DNA from 3 places in the Psychrobacillus sp. NPDC093200 genome. Region 2 is predicted to be linked to each of the others. Evidence: riboswitches for the same ligand, from Rfam matches in the RefSeq annotation. Region 2 holds a riboswitch; each other region holds the start of a gene.
What was found. A riboswitch is a leader RNA that binds a small molecule or an ion and turns the genes downstream of it on or off. The one in region 2 is predicted to bind cobalamin.
Positions count from the first base shown of each region.

Region 1: another riboswitch for cobalamin. It lies ahead of ACQKNZ_RS15810 (hypothetical protein); the one in region 2 lies ahead of ACQKNZ_RS03000 (ABC transporter substrate-binding protein).
Region 3: another riboswitch for cobalamin. It lies ahead of ACQKNZ_RS00605 (ribonucleoside-diphosphate reductase subunit alpha); the one in region 2 lies ahead of ACQKNZ_RS03000 (ABC transporter substrate-binding protein).

Region 1 is NZ_JBNNVC010000004.1:96,845-101,190, forward strand. Features, by position in the region: gene ACQKNZ_RS15795 (GNAT family N-acetyltransferase) at 1-406, shown strand, start outside; gene ACQKNZ_RS15800 (spore germination protein GerW family protein) at 420-821, shown strand; gene ACQKNZ_RS15805 (VanZ family protein) at 843-1,316, opposite strand; cobalamin riboswitch at 1,452-1,642, shown strand; gene ACQKNZ_RS15810 (hypothetical protein) at 1,814-2,353, shown strand; gene ACQKNZ_RS15815 (ABC transporter substrate-binding protein) at 2,357-3,295, shown strand; gene ACQKNZ_RS15820 (HAAS signaling domain-containing protein) at 3,418-3,663, shown strand; partial or broken gene ACQKNZ_RS15825 (GyrI-like domain-containing protein) at 3,742-4,116, opposite strand; gene tatA (twin-arginine translocase TatA/TatE family subunit) at 4,187-4,346, opposite strand, start outside.
Region 2 is NZ_JBNNVC010000001.1:583,980-588,325, forward strand. Features, by position in the region: gene ACQKNZ_RS02990 (immunity protein Imm33 domain-containing protein) at 135-764, shown strand; gene ACQKNZ_RS02995 (DUF1963 domain-containing protein) at 795-1,475, shown strand; cobalamin riboswitch at 1,632-1,773, shown strand; gene ACQKNZ_RS03000 (ABC transporter substrate-binding protein) at 1,891-2,844, shown strand; gene ACQKNZ_RS03005 (FecCD family ABC transporter permease) at 2,849-3,832, shown strand; gene ACQKNZ_RS03010 (adenosylcobinamide amidohydrolase) at 3,834-4,346, shown strand, end outside.
Region 3 is NZ_JBNNVC010000001.1:109,440-113,785, reverse strand. Features, by position in the region: gene ACQKNZ_RS00605 (ribonucleoside-diphosphate reductase subunit alpha) at 1-1,612, opposite strand, end outside; cobalamin riboswitch at 1,771-1,949, opposite strand; gene ACQKNZ_RS00600 (DUF418 domain-containing protein) at 2,157-3,359, opposite strand; gene ACQKNZ_RS00595 (response regulator transcription factor) at 3,467-4,168, shown strand; gene ACQKNZ_RS00590 (sensor histidine kinase) at 4,171-4,346, shown strand, end outside.

The DNA.
Region 1 (4,346 bases), on a different contig from region 2:
AGAAGCTCTTCAAAGAGAAAATCCAATTGAACGAGTAAAAGGTAATTTTAAGGTAAATGGCAATTACACGTTCGGTGCGTTTGAAGAAGATAAATTAATTGGTATGGTTACTCTAGCACAAGAGAGTTCCTTAAAAATGAAGCATAGAGCAAATATTTTTGCAATGTATGTAAGCTCAAAGGGAAGAAGAAAAGGTGTAGGAAAGGCCCTAATGGAGCGAGCCATTAACCAGGCAATAGAAACTAATGAAATAGAAAAGATTAATCTATCTGTTGTGTCGAATAATGAATCCGCAAAAAATTTATATTTACAATTAGGTTTTAAGGTATTTGGAGTAGAAGAAATGGCTTTAAAGGATAGAGACGTCTATTACGAAGAACATCACATGACACTTATTCTAAATTAAAGGAGATAATTTAATGGAGGAAAAATCAAGTAACCTAGAAAAACAAGGGGGAAAGCTACCATTGTTTCAATCCCCAGTCCGTTCCATTTTCGAAAAGTTTTACAGAGAAAAAGATGTGTCTCTTATATACGGAGAACCAATTGTATTGGAGAACAAAAGGATCTTACCTGTTGCCAAAGTTAATTATTTTGTAGGTGGAGGCGGAGGTGGAGGTGACACGATTTCAGATGAAGAAAATTCTACAGGTCAAGGAGAAGGAGGCGGTGGTGCCTTTTCGATAAAACCGGTTGGAGTATATGAAATCACTGCGGAGGAAGTTAAATTCAAGCCTGTCCTTCCGTTTAGTCAAATACTTACTGTTTTTTCAGTAGTCACGCTAGGGATTGTTTTCTTGTTGAGAAAAAGATGTAAATAGATAGGGAAAGAACGCTTCCTTCTAAAGGTTAGCGTTTTTTCTATGCTTCAACCATTGAACAAACGTTAGCAGAAGCATGACAAAAATAGCCCCGCCTGTATCTAATAGAACATCCTGAAAAAGGGCAGATCGTCCACTCGTAAAGGATTGATGGAATTCATCTGCGACTGCTAGAAGAAAGGTAATCATTATTGCAGTAAGTTTTCGATACTTCCTCTTCGGCAAAGCAATATAAATAGCTAAACTAATCAAACCAAAATAAAAAAAGTGGACTCCTTTTCTTATTAAGAATTCGACAAATGCATAGTAGCCACGTTCCTCGACAGAGACATAGAATCCCCAATAAGGAATATGAAATAATGATAAAAAGGACTCCAATGGCTTGTTTGGAAGCCATTCTTTAAGCACGGCCTCCAAAGACTGTTGCTCGGAAGTCTGCCCGGAGGCTATAAATACAAAGACAAGTAAAAGTAAAAGTGGAATAAATTTTTTCATATAAAAACAGTAGCATAAATTGAATGAGAAACAAAATAATTGCAGACTTTATAGCTAATAAAAGAGTAAAAAGCTGGTTGTTTCACAAGCTTCTATCACCAATTGAAAGGCTATGGTACACTTACGATAAGTGAATAATTTTTGCAGGGAAAAGGTGCTGACTTGTCAGCTTAATTAGGGAATTCGGTGAAAAACCGAAGCTGTATCCGCAACTGTAAATGCTGATGAAATAAGAAAAATACCACTGTTGGCTAAAAGCCAATGGGAAGGTTCTTAGAGTAAAATGATGCATGAGCCAGGAGACCGGCCTTTTCTTGAACGTATAAATACTCTTCGGAAGTTAAGGGGTTGTACGGCACGTTTCTATTTTCGATTAAATTTCTAACGATAAATAGGTATTGCGCCGCCCTTTTTTAGGGTGGCGTTTTTTTGTGCTGTAAGAAGTCGAGTATTGTATTGCCGAAAATTCACAAATAACTTGGAAAGGGGGCAGAGCATTGAAAAAAGACATGCGATATATTTGTTATCCATTTATGAGAGAAAAGCCGTCTACAGTAGACTTTGAGATTCGAACAGACTCATTGACCACACGTATTGGATTGGCCGCATCTTTAACAAAAGATATTCCAAGAGTTTACGAGGATTTAATGTATCTGGCACCGATGGCATATCACGTAAATGGTTCTGTTAGAGGGAAGCTAGCAATCAATGAAGAGGATTTACAAATTCTAAGTGATATGTATGATTTCTACGTAAGTGAAGTGGAAGGAAGAGTAGATATATTCGTACTTCCACAAGGCTCAACAGCTGCATGTGAATTACACGTGTGTCGTAGTGAAGCAAAAAAATCTGTAAGGGCTTTACATAAAGTTTCATTAGAAAGAGAAGTACCAGAGATTTTGTTTGATTACACACAGCTATTAGCAAATGTATTGTTTGCAATGGCGGTATATGTAAATAAGCATCATGGAGTAGAAGAGATTCAATTTGTCAGTAAATCATATCCGATGAGAAAAAAGAAAAAAGTGGAGGATTAACAAATGAATAAACAATTAAGGAATTGGTTAGCGGTACTAATACTTTCTATCTTACTTGTAGGCTGCCAAGAGGCTGAAAAAAATACAGCTGTTGAAACAGATTCTGTACAAGAAGTAAAAGAATATACTGTAACGGATGATATGGGGAAAGAAGTTACATTCGAAGAAGTTCCGGAAACGATTGTGTCTCTACAACCAAGTAACACAGAAATCCTGTTTGCCCTTGGTGTAGGAGATAAAATTGTTGGAGCTACAGAATTCGATACCTATCCAGAAGAGGCACTAGAAATTGAACGAGTTTCCGATTCTATGAAGTTCAACGCAGAACGTATTTTAGAGATAAATCCAGATGTTGTAATTGCTTATACAACTGGGTCTGAGGAAGAGCTTAAAGTGTTGGAAGACGCGGGGTTAGATGTTTTTGTCATTCAATCGGCGCTATCATTTGAAGACGTCTATGGAGATATTGAACAGTTGGCCGCAGTAATGGGAGTAGAGGATAAAGGAACCGATCTTGTTGACTCTATTAAAACTACTATTCAAAGTGTTCAGGACAAAGTATCAGGTGTAAGCGATCAGAAACACGTCTACTTTGAAATAAGCCCATCTCCAGAAATTTTTACAACAGGAAAAAATACTTTCCAACAAGAAGTTTTGAGTAAAGCTACAGTTGTAAATATTTTTGGAGACCAAGAGGGATGGATTAAATTATCTGAGGAAGATGTCATTAAGAAAAATCCTCCGATTATCTTGACTACCGTAAATTATGTAGAAGATCCAATTGGTGAGATTAAGGCTCGTCCAGGCTGGAATCAGTTAGAGGCAGTGCAAAACAACGCCATTTTCCAATTAGATCAGGACATTATGTCTCGCCCAGGACCACGAATTGGTGAAGCTGTAGAACTAGTAGCTAAAACCGTTTATCCAGAGATATTTGAATAAAGTAGAAGTTGGTCTCGTTTTGAGGAGACCAACTTCTTTTGTTTTAAAACTGGTACCTTGCAATGAATAATAGTGTTATGGTATAGTACTATCTAATGAATAGTACCGAGGGAGAGAGAGACATGACAGCGAATATTTATATTGAGACATTAGAAAAAGAGCTTTATATGTTGAATACAAAGGAACGCCAAGCAATAGTTAGAGATTTCCAAAAGTATTTTTGTGATTTGTTAAGAGAGGGACAAACTGAGAAAGCAATAGTTGAATCATTAGGAGCACCATCGTATATAGCAAGGGAATTACTTAAGGCTTACTCAGAAGAGGAAATGATTGTAACAGAAGTGGAATATGAAGGCGCATATATATAAAATGCTACAAAGGCTAGTTACCCTTCGTAGCACGATTTCATTTACAATCGTTTAGTAAACTGAACTAGTTCAACTTTTTTATATTACAGGAATCCAAATTTCTGAATAACAGTTTGGATCAGATGGGTCATCATCTGTATACACTTCCATCTCTGGTGTTCCTGCCTGTTTGTAGGAGTGAGAGGGAAACCATTCTGAGTAAATTTGTTACCATGTATTTTGCATAGCATTGGGCATTGCTCCGTGAACCTCAAAGATTGCCCACTTTGATGCTGGTATTTCTAATGTCTCCAGATTTTCTGGTGTGTCGCCTATATAACTGACCCCTATCCAATAATCCATCATACTGTCGACTTTAAAATTTTCTCCCATCACACAAACACCAAGAGCACCTTTTATTTCTTCGTTATTTAAAGAAATAATGAAACAACAAGCTCTTGTATAGATTCTTATAGATTAATCTAGCAACGTATATTAACACATACAAAAAGCCACCAATTATAGAAACAGGTGGCTTTTTGCATTAGATATTTTTTTTAGTTTCTGTTTCTTTGTCTTCTATTCTAAATTCTTCTGCAACATCGTCTACTATATCTTTAGTTGAGTTTTTAAATTCTTTTAACGTCTCTCCAACTGCTCTACCCAATTGAGGTAATTTTTTAGGACCGAACACGATTAAAGCA
Region 2 (4,346 bases):
GCAGGAATTATTTTTGAAAACGCGAAGTAATAAATTAGGAACTAACTCATTGGAGGGCTTTAATCAATGGATTAATGCCCTCTTTTTTATATTCAAGTTAGAATAGGCTTATAACGATGCAAGGAGGAAGCGAAGTGCCATGGTATATAGATAGTGCCTATAAAAGAAATAAGGATGCACCCTATACTTTTTATATTCCTAGCAAAGAAGTGATAGGTAATTTAAATATAGGAGATATGGTCAAACTAATCTTTGAAATCGAGACAAGAACAGACGGGTATGCGGGAGAAAAAATGTGGGTTGAAATTACTCATAGGGATATGGGGAACTTTAAGGGAATTCTTACGAATGATCCATTTAATCTAAGTGAGTTAAAAAGAGGACAAGAAGTATCATTTCGGACAGAACATATTTGTGACACGGAGTATAATGATCCGTATTCATCCAAATGGGATTACTATTTTGACACAAAAATAATTGTGAGCAAAGATGTTTTGGAGAGAGATGAATTTAATTTTATGTTAAGAGACGAGCCAAGGGATGAGCAAGACTCTGGTTGGTCTGTATTAAGTGGTTATGAAGATGATGAATTTTTAAATAATCATGAAAATCTGCAATATATATCTATAGGGGTAATTTTAAATATTGATGACTCTATTTTAGCTTTTATTGAAGATTTACCCCTCTGTGCATATGAGAGAAATGACAATGGCGCATTCTACAAAATAAATGATTATGATTGGGAGTCCTACTTAAGTGAATAAGCTTGGACATAGATTTAGGAGGTAATTGCGTTGAATATTACTCAATTAAAACAATCACTATTTAAACGAGCTACGATTTTTGAAACAGGAGGATCTCGGCCGACGGAAGAATTGGGAGAGAGCTGGATAGGAAATGTTATGTGGGGTAGCGGAGAAAATAAATCTCCTCAGTTTGAACCAATATGTACTATATTTCTAAAAAATTTACCTTATGTACCGAAGGAGCTAAAAAACATTCAGTTAATCACTGTTTATATGGATTTTAATGTATATAATCATTTAATTGAAGATAATTTAGCTTCTTTTTTTAAGATAAATTGTTTTACTAATATTAATGAAATACAAAAGATAAATGAACAATCTTCAAGAATGAAGTCTTTTCCATTAAAACCAATATTAGTTGAGAACGATACCCCAGCATGGGATTCAGAAGATATAGAACCAGAAATTCAAGATGAAATTTTACGTCTTGAATTGGAGAGTGATATAGAGTATTACGACGATATCGTCGAAAATATTTATCCCATGCACAAGGTTGGTGGGTATCCATCCTATACACAGAGCGGAGTCTCATATGGTGAAGATTATCCGTTTGTCTTTCAGATAAGCTCTGATGCCAAGGCGCAATTCAATATAGTAGATAGTGGCAGTTTTTATTTTTTCTACAATCAAGATAAACAAGATTGGATTGTGTACTGCGATTTTTATTAATAGTCCAGTGATTACTCATAGATTACAAGGTTAAGGAATTAATGTTTCGCTAAACTCGGAAAATTGCTTGATATTAATTTATTTCTCGAATTTCTCTTCTAGTCTCCATCTCGACAACATTTAATTATAAGGTATAATAAATGCAAAGCAGCAATGGAATATTTTTTGCGTAAAGGTGCTCTAGTTACGGATTGCTAGAGTTAAAAGGGAAGCTGGTTAAAGTCCAGCGCGGTCCCGCCACTGTTAGTGATGCATATGCATCATAAGCCAGAAAACCTGCCCTTACGTGCATACCCATTACCTACGCGGATAGGTCTGGTGTAGGTCAGCTATCGGTATTTTGTGGCAGATTTATACCTATCTATCTCTCATCCTAGGATGGGAGATTTTTTATTGATTTTAGGAGGAATGAAGGATGAAAAAGTTTTGGTTAATTATAGGAATGACCTTGCTTGTGTTAGTTGGATGTAATGAGCAAGAGACACTTCCATCAGAAAAAGAAGATAGTTCAGAAATTGGAAATTCAGAAACTGCATTTCCGCTTACATTGACGGATGCTGTAGGCCAAGAAATCACATTAGAGGAAGCTCCGAAGACCATTATTTCCATGATTCCAAGTAATACGGAAATTCTATTTGCATTAGGGCTTGATGAGGAAATTGTCGGCGTTAATGATTACGAGAGTTATCCAGAGGAAGCCTTAGAAAAAGAAAAAATTGGTGGCATGGAGTATAACATTGAAAAAATTATCTCTTTGAATCCGGATATTGTCTTCGCTCATGAGTCCGTAGTAGGAATGGCTGACGCTGGGTTACAACAGCTACGAGATTCTGGTGTAAAGGTTTATGTAGTACAGGATGCAAAGGATTTTAACTTAACCTATACATCCATCGAGCAGATTGGTCGTGCAACAGGCAAAAATGAGGAAGCACAGGCCATTATAAAGGATATGAAGGCAAAGGTTGACGAAATTCAAGAAAAAGTTTCAAAAGTAGAAACAAAGAAAACAGTTTTTGTAGAAACCTCAGATGTGCCTGAGATCTATACTCCTGGTAATAATACATTTATGCAAGAAATTCTAACGATGGTCAACGCAGAAAATATCATGGCTGACCAAGAGGGCTGGTTCCAAGTCAGCCCAGAAGAAATTGTAAGTCGTAATCCTGATGTTATGTTAATCACGTATGATTACGTGGATGGCATTGTTGAAAAGGTCAAGCAACGTGATGGTTTCGATACAGTGACAGCTATTAAAAATAATGCAGTAGTACAAGTGGATGAGGATACCACAAGTCGCCAAGGTCCACGTTTAGTAGAAGGTTTAGAGGAAGTGGCGAAGGCTATCTATCCGGAGGCATTTAGTGAGTAAATCAATGATCGGTTACATTCTGTCACTGGCTACGTTGGCTGTAGCCATTTGGCTAGGTGTATCGGTCGGATCTGTAAAGGTGCCGATCAGTACTTTATGGGATACAGGAACAGATGCGATTGCAACTAATATAGTATGGAAGATTCGCATGCCGCGGGTTATACTCGCAGGATTAGTCGGAGCATCCCTGGCAATAGCGGGAGCGGCCTTTCAAAGCCTGCTTAAAAACCCACTAGCCGACCCTTATACACTGGGAGTGTCGTCCGGAGCATCTGTTGGTGCAGTGGCTACACTCTTTTTTGGAATTTCGGTACCTTTCTTAGGAATGTTCACCTTGCCTGTTTTCAGTATGGTAGGGGCATTAGTTACAATGCTCATCGTTATTTCCTTCGCAAGGCTAGTAGATCGCGCGATGAAAATGGAAACGATTATTTTAACAGGTATTATATTTAGCTCATTTCTTGGCTCAGTCATTTCCTTAATGATTGCTCTGACAGGTGAAGAGCTACGGCAAATTATTGGTTGGCTGTTAGGCAGTGTATCTATGAGGGGCTGGAGCTATGTTCAGATGGCATTGCCATTCATGGTAATCGGTTCCCTATTACTATGGTTAAATCGTAGGGAGCTAAATGCCATGCTCTTCGGAGAAGAACGAGCACAGCATCTAGGTGTGGATGTAAAGAAGCGTAAAATGATGATATTAATTGGTGGGTCAATGCTTACAGGCACAGCCGTATCAGTGTCTGGAACCATTGGTTTTGTTGGATTGGTAGTGCCACATATGACTAGACTTTTATTTGGCTCCGATAACCGGCACGTGCTTCCTTTGAGCTTTATAAATGGAGCTTCTTTATTGATCATTTGTGATCTTGTATCCCGTACGATTATTTCTCCAACAGAGCTTCCAATAGGGGTAATTACTGCCTTTATAGGGGCACCTGTTTTTGCTTTTATCTTCTTTAGACAACGTAAAAAAGGAGGCGCTTAACTTGCTAGAAGTAAAAAATATTTCTGGTGGCTACGATCAAAAGCTAGTAGTGGACGACGTTTCCTTTCAAGTATCAAAAGGAGAAATGCTAGGAATATTAGGACCAAATGGGAGTGGAAAATCTACTCTCCTTAAACTAATGAGTGGCATACTCACACCATCATCTGGAGAGGTACTAATCGAAGGTAAGCTGTTAAAGTCCTTTGCCTCGAAGGAGCTAGCGAAAAAGTTGGCTGTGCTGCCACAGCTGCACAATCAGGCTTTCTCACATACCGTTCGAGAAACAGTTGCACTTGGTCGTTATCCTCATCAATCAGGGTGGTTTTCTACATGGTCTTCAGAAGATGAATTCGCTATAAAGGAAGCAATGAGACTGACTGCCGTCGATAAGTACGATAAGCATTTACTAGAGCTTTTGTCTGGTGGAGAGCAACAGAGAGTATTTGTAGCCCAGGCATTAGCTCAGCAGGCTCCCATACTGTTGTTAGATGAACCGACGAATCACTTGGATATC
Region 3 (4,346 bases), 470 kb from region 2:
GCTTAAGGGCAAGTAAATGATGCCAACCAAACGTTCCAAGTCCAATTCCACGGTACCTTGCGTTTGTGCGCTCTGCCTGTGGCACTGGAATCATGTTCATATCTATAACATTGTCTAACATTCTTACCTGGATGTTTATCAATCGTTCTAGTACATCCTCTGGTACTGCTTTACCTAAATTAATAGAAGAAAGGTTACAAACTACGAAATCACCAGGTTTTCTGCGAGTTACAATCACATCGTCCTCTAGCTGGATGGATTCAAATTCAGTGGCACTTTGGTTTTGAAAAATTTCCGTACAAAGATTACTACTATAAATCATTCCAACATGCTTGTTTGGATTACGGCGATTCACTTCATCTCTATAAAACATAAATGGGACACCCGTTTCTAACTGGGATCGCATAATTCGCTTCATCAAATCTATTGCTGGAACTGTTTCTCGTGAAAGGCGATGATCCATTACACATTCTTCATACTTTTCTCTGAAAGAACCATCTCCACGTTTTTCATCATAAAAGTCTTCTAATGAGTAACCTTTGAGCTGACGAACCTCGTGAGGGTCAAACAAATGCCATTCTCCTCTTGCATCAACCTTTTCCATAAACAAATCTGGCAAGCATACACCAGTAAAAATATCATGTGCTCGAAGTCGTTCATCGCCATTATTTAGTCTTAAATCTAAAAATGTAAATATATCTTTATGCCACACATCTAAGTAAACAGCTACTGCACCTTGACGTTGGCCTAGCTGATCTACGCTGACAGCTGTATTGTTTAGTTGCTTTATCCATGGAAGAACGCCACTAGACGCTCCCACAAAACCTCTTATAGAAGAGCCCCGGCTACGGACCTTGCCCATATAAACGCCTATTCCTCCTCCAAACTTAGAAAGTGTGGCTATGTCTGTGTTGCTATCATAAATTCCTTGTAGACTGTCATCAACCGTGTCGATAAAACAGCTAGAAAGCTGCCCGTGTGGCTTTCCTGCATTAGAAAGAGTAGGAGTAGCAACCGTCATATATAAATTGCTCATCGCCCAATAGGCTTCTTTAATTTTTTCTATGCGGTTTTCTTTTTCGTCCTTCATTAGCGTCATTGCAATAATCATCCAGCGTTCTTGTGGCAATTCTACAATAGTCTTATCAAAATCCTTCGCTACATAACGATCTAAAAGCGTTTTTAAAGCTATATATGTGAAGAGGAAGTCTCTTTCAGTAACGAGGATTTCTGCTAATTGCTCTAATTCCTCTGTAGAATAGGTTTCTATGATACGAGAATCATAAATTCCCTTAGCCGATAGCTTTTGAACGTTATCTGCAAACTTTGTATAGACTGCATCTGCCGTTGTATTTCTTCGTTCCGCTTGTTGCGAATATACTTCTGCTAAATAGATTCGAGCCGCTACAAATGTCCAATAAGGTTCATGTTCATCAAGAAAGCTCAGTGACTCTAAGGACATGGCTTTAGACCAGCTAGCAATATTGCCCTCTGGGTGTTTTTGTAGCCACTTGTCATGTGACCTCCTTAATGGTGCTATCTTTTCTTCCCCAAACTCCTGTGTTAATTGGTATAGTACCTGTTGTTTTTCTGTGTTTGAAATAATGGTCATTTAGAATTCCTCCCTGTCTTTACATAACAAAAAAGCGATGGCTCTAGCCTCTTCGGCTGAGTCATCGCTCACGATTTTAAAGTAGGAAACAACAAGACGTATCGTTCGTTTAAAGATAGAGTCTCTCGCCCCCACCTCTCAACCCCCGAAGAAAGTGTTGCTTCACCGATAAACAGGCAGGTCTACTGGCTCGTGTTTCTTCCTTCTGCTGGCCTTCCCACGAAAAATCGCAGTGGCATATTCAACAGTTGTCCACACTTACAGTTGCGGGGACAGCTTCGGTATTTCACCGAATTCCCTTTTAAACCATAACGGTACCTTTTCATCGTATAAATACTATATATTGTGTTTTGGTTACTTATATACCCTAACATATTGTGTTTAAACTTGTACATAGGTAAAAAGACTAGACGTTTGATACACAGCTTTATTTCTGTACATTAAACTAATTTCATATCCCTTTAATCGCTCTTTCTAATCTCTATTCTATATAAATTTTATAAGCTTTCGTAGCCGTATTATGAAAACTTACTTTCGTATTTATTCATACAGGCTTACCTTGCAGCTTTACCTTCTTTTTCTTAGCTTTCATATGACCGCTCCAGGAGAGGTTTGTTCCCATTCGAAGAATCATTTCCAAGGGACCTCGTTTGAATACCTTCAAGTAGTAGTAGCTACCTATACACTGTAGAACAAAAATTACAAAGCCCAGCAAGACACTATTTAGCATGCCCAAAGAGCCAAATTGTCCTAAACCGTATCCGTAATAGATAAAAGTACAAATAACACTTTGCATAATGTAATTTGTTAAAGAAAGTTTCCCAACACTTTCAAAACCAATGAAAACCTTGTTACCTGAGAACTTTATAAATAGGATAGCAAATATACCAATATAGGATATACACAGTAATTGTGTACCCATTTGTAATAGAACTGCTGTCCAATTTGTTTCTTCTCCAATAATAGCGATAGATTTTAAAAGTAAACTAATTGGCAAAAGAGCCATACTTAATATATACCATTTTTGTTCTCGTTCCATGTGTAGAAATAAGCCACCCTTTGCAGCTGCCATACCAAACAAAAACATCGGTGACGTCAACAATGGTCCAAACAAAAGCATAAACAAGCTAAAAAATATTTTCTCCCCTTCACTTTCAAAATACAGTGGATCCTCTGTATTTCTGTGTTGCTTAATTTCCTCATAAGAGCCATTTTGATAGACTTCATTTGTGGTTTCTATGTATAATGATTGCTTTTCCAACTCTTCCTTACTTTTTTCTTCCATTCCGTAACTAAGAGCACCAGTCAATACAAACAAAACAGTTCCCCATATAATTAAAGTTTTCTTTTTTCTATTTAAAAAAAGTAATAGGAATAATCCCATTAACCCGTAAAAGGCTAGAATATCCCCTTCCCATAAATAGGTTGAATGAAGTAAACCTAGAATAAAAAGAAATATAAAACGTCTCCATAAATGCCTTTTTACTTTTCCGTTCTTTTTTTTAATTGATTCTGCTAGTTTTATTAATGAAAAACCAAACAAAAAAGTGAATATCGGCATAAAACTACCTTCTACTGCTATTTTAAGAATAGCATAAATAGTCTTGTCTGTGGCAGAAGCCGTAAAGTACTCTAATTCTTCCTTTCCCCATATACCGTAATGGAAAATTAACAAATTCGCTAATAATATACCAAACAAACTGATTCCTCTTAAAGCATCTATAAAACGCACTCTTTCTTCTTTCATCATGAAACCTCCTAAAAATATCTCTTAGTTAGTATAAAATGGTAAGCTTATAATAAATTGAAACTAACCTTACAGAAACCTTAAATATTTCTAGGAGTGATTTACTAATGGAAGAAACTAATATTTTGATAGTTGAAGACGAGCTTGCTATCGCTGAGATGGTAGAAATTATTTTAAGAAAAGAAAATTTTCGACATATTGTTATTTGTGAAACTTACCAGAAGGCAAGTAATTATATTTCCAATATGCATTATGATTTATATATTCTCGATATAATGCTTCCGGATGGAGTGGGACTTGATTTAGCTAAACAAATTCGTTTTAAATCCGATGCTCCTATATTTTTTCTAACAGCAAAAGAAAGTGATGCTGACAAAATAAGAGGATTTATGAATGGAGCTGACGATTACATAACAAAACCTTTTAATCCACTGGAATTAGCTGCTCGAGTGAAAGCACACATGAAACGCTATACTTCTTCCTTTAAAGCTTCCGATGAAAAAGTATATAAATTCGGCCATTTTTTGTTAGATAAGGGAAGCGCAGAACTTACTGTGAACGGAGAAAAAAGCATTGTTACGGGCAAACTATTTCATTTACTACTCCTATTTTGTGAAAACGCCGGACAGATTTTATCTAAGGAGCAAATTTTTCTTTCTATCTGGGGAGAAGACAGTTATATAGATGACAACACAATCATGGTACATATACGGAGACTCCGAGAGAAGATTGAACAAAACCCTAGTAATCCTAAACAGCTGATTACAATTAGAGGGATTGGCTATAAGCTCGTAAACGAGGCGAAATAGTAATGAGACTTTCAAGTAAAATATCTCTAAGATTTTTAGTTTATTTTGTTGTATTTTATGCTGTATTATTTTTAGTCACATTTGGAATGTTTGCTTATATCATTTTCGACCTGCTTTCAAAGGAAGCTATCTCAGATATTCGTGCATTGGAAGCCTTTGAAATAGAAAGTGACATTGC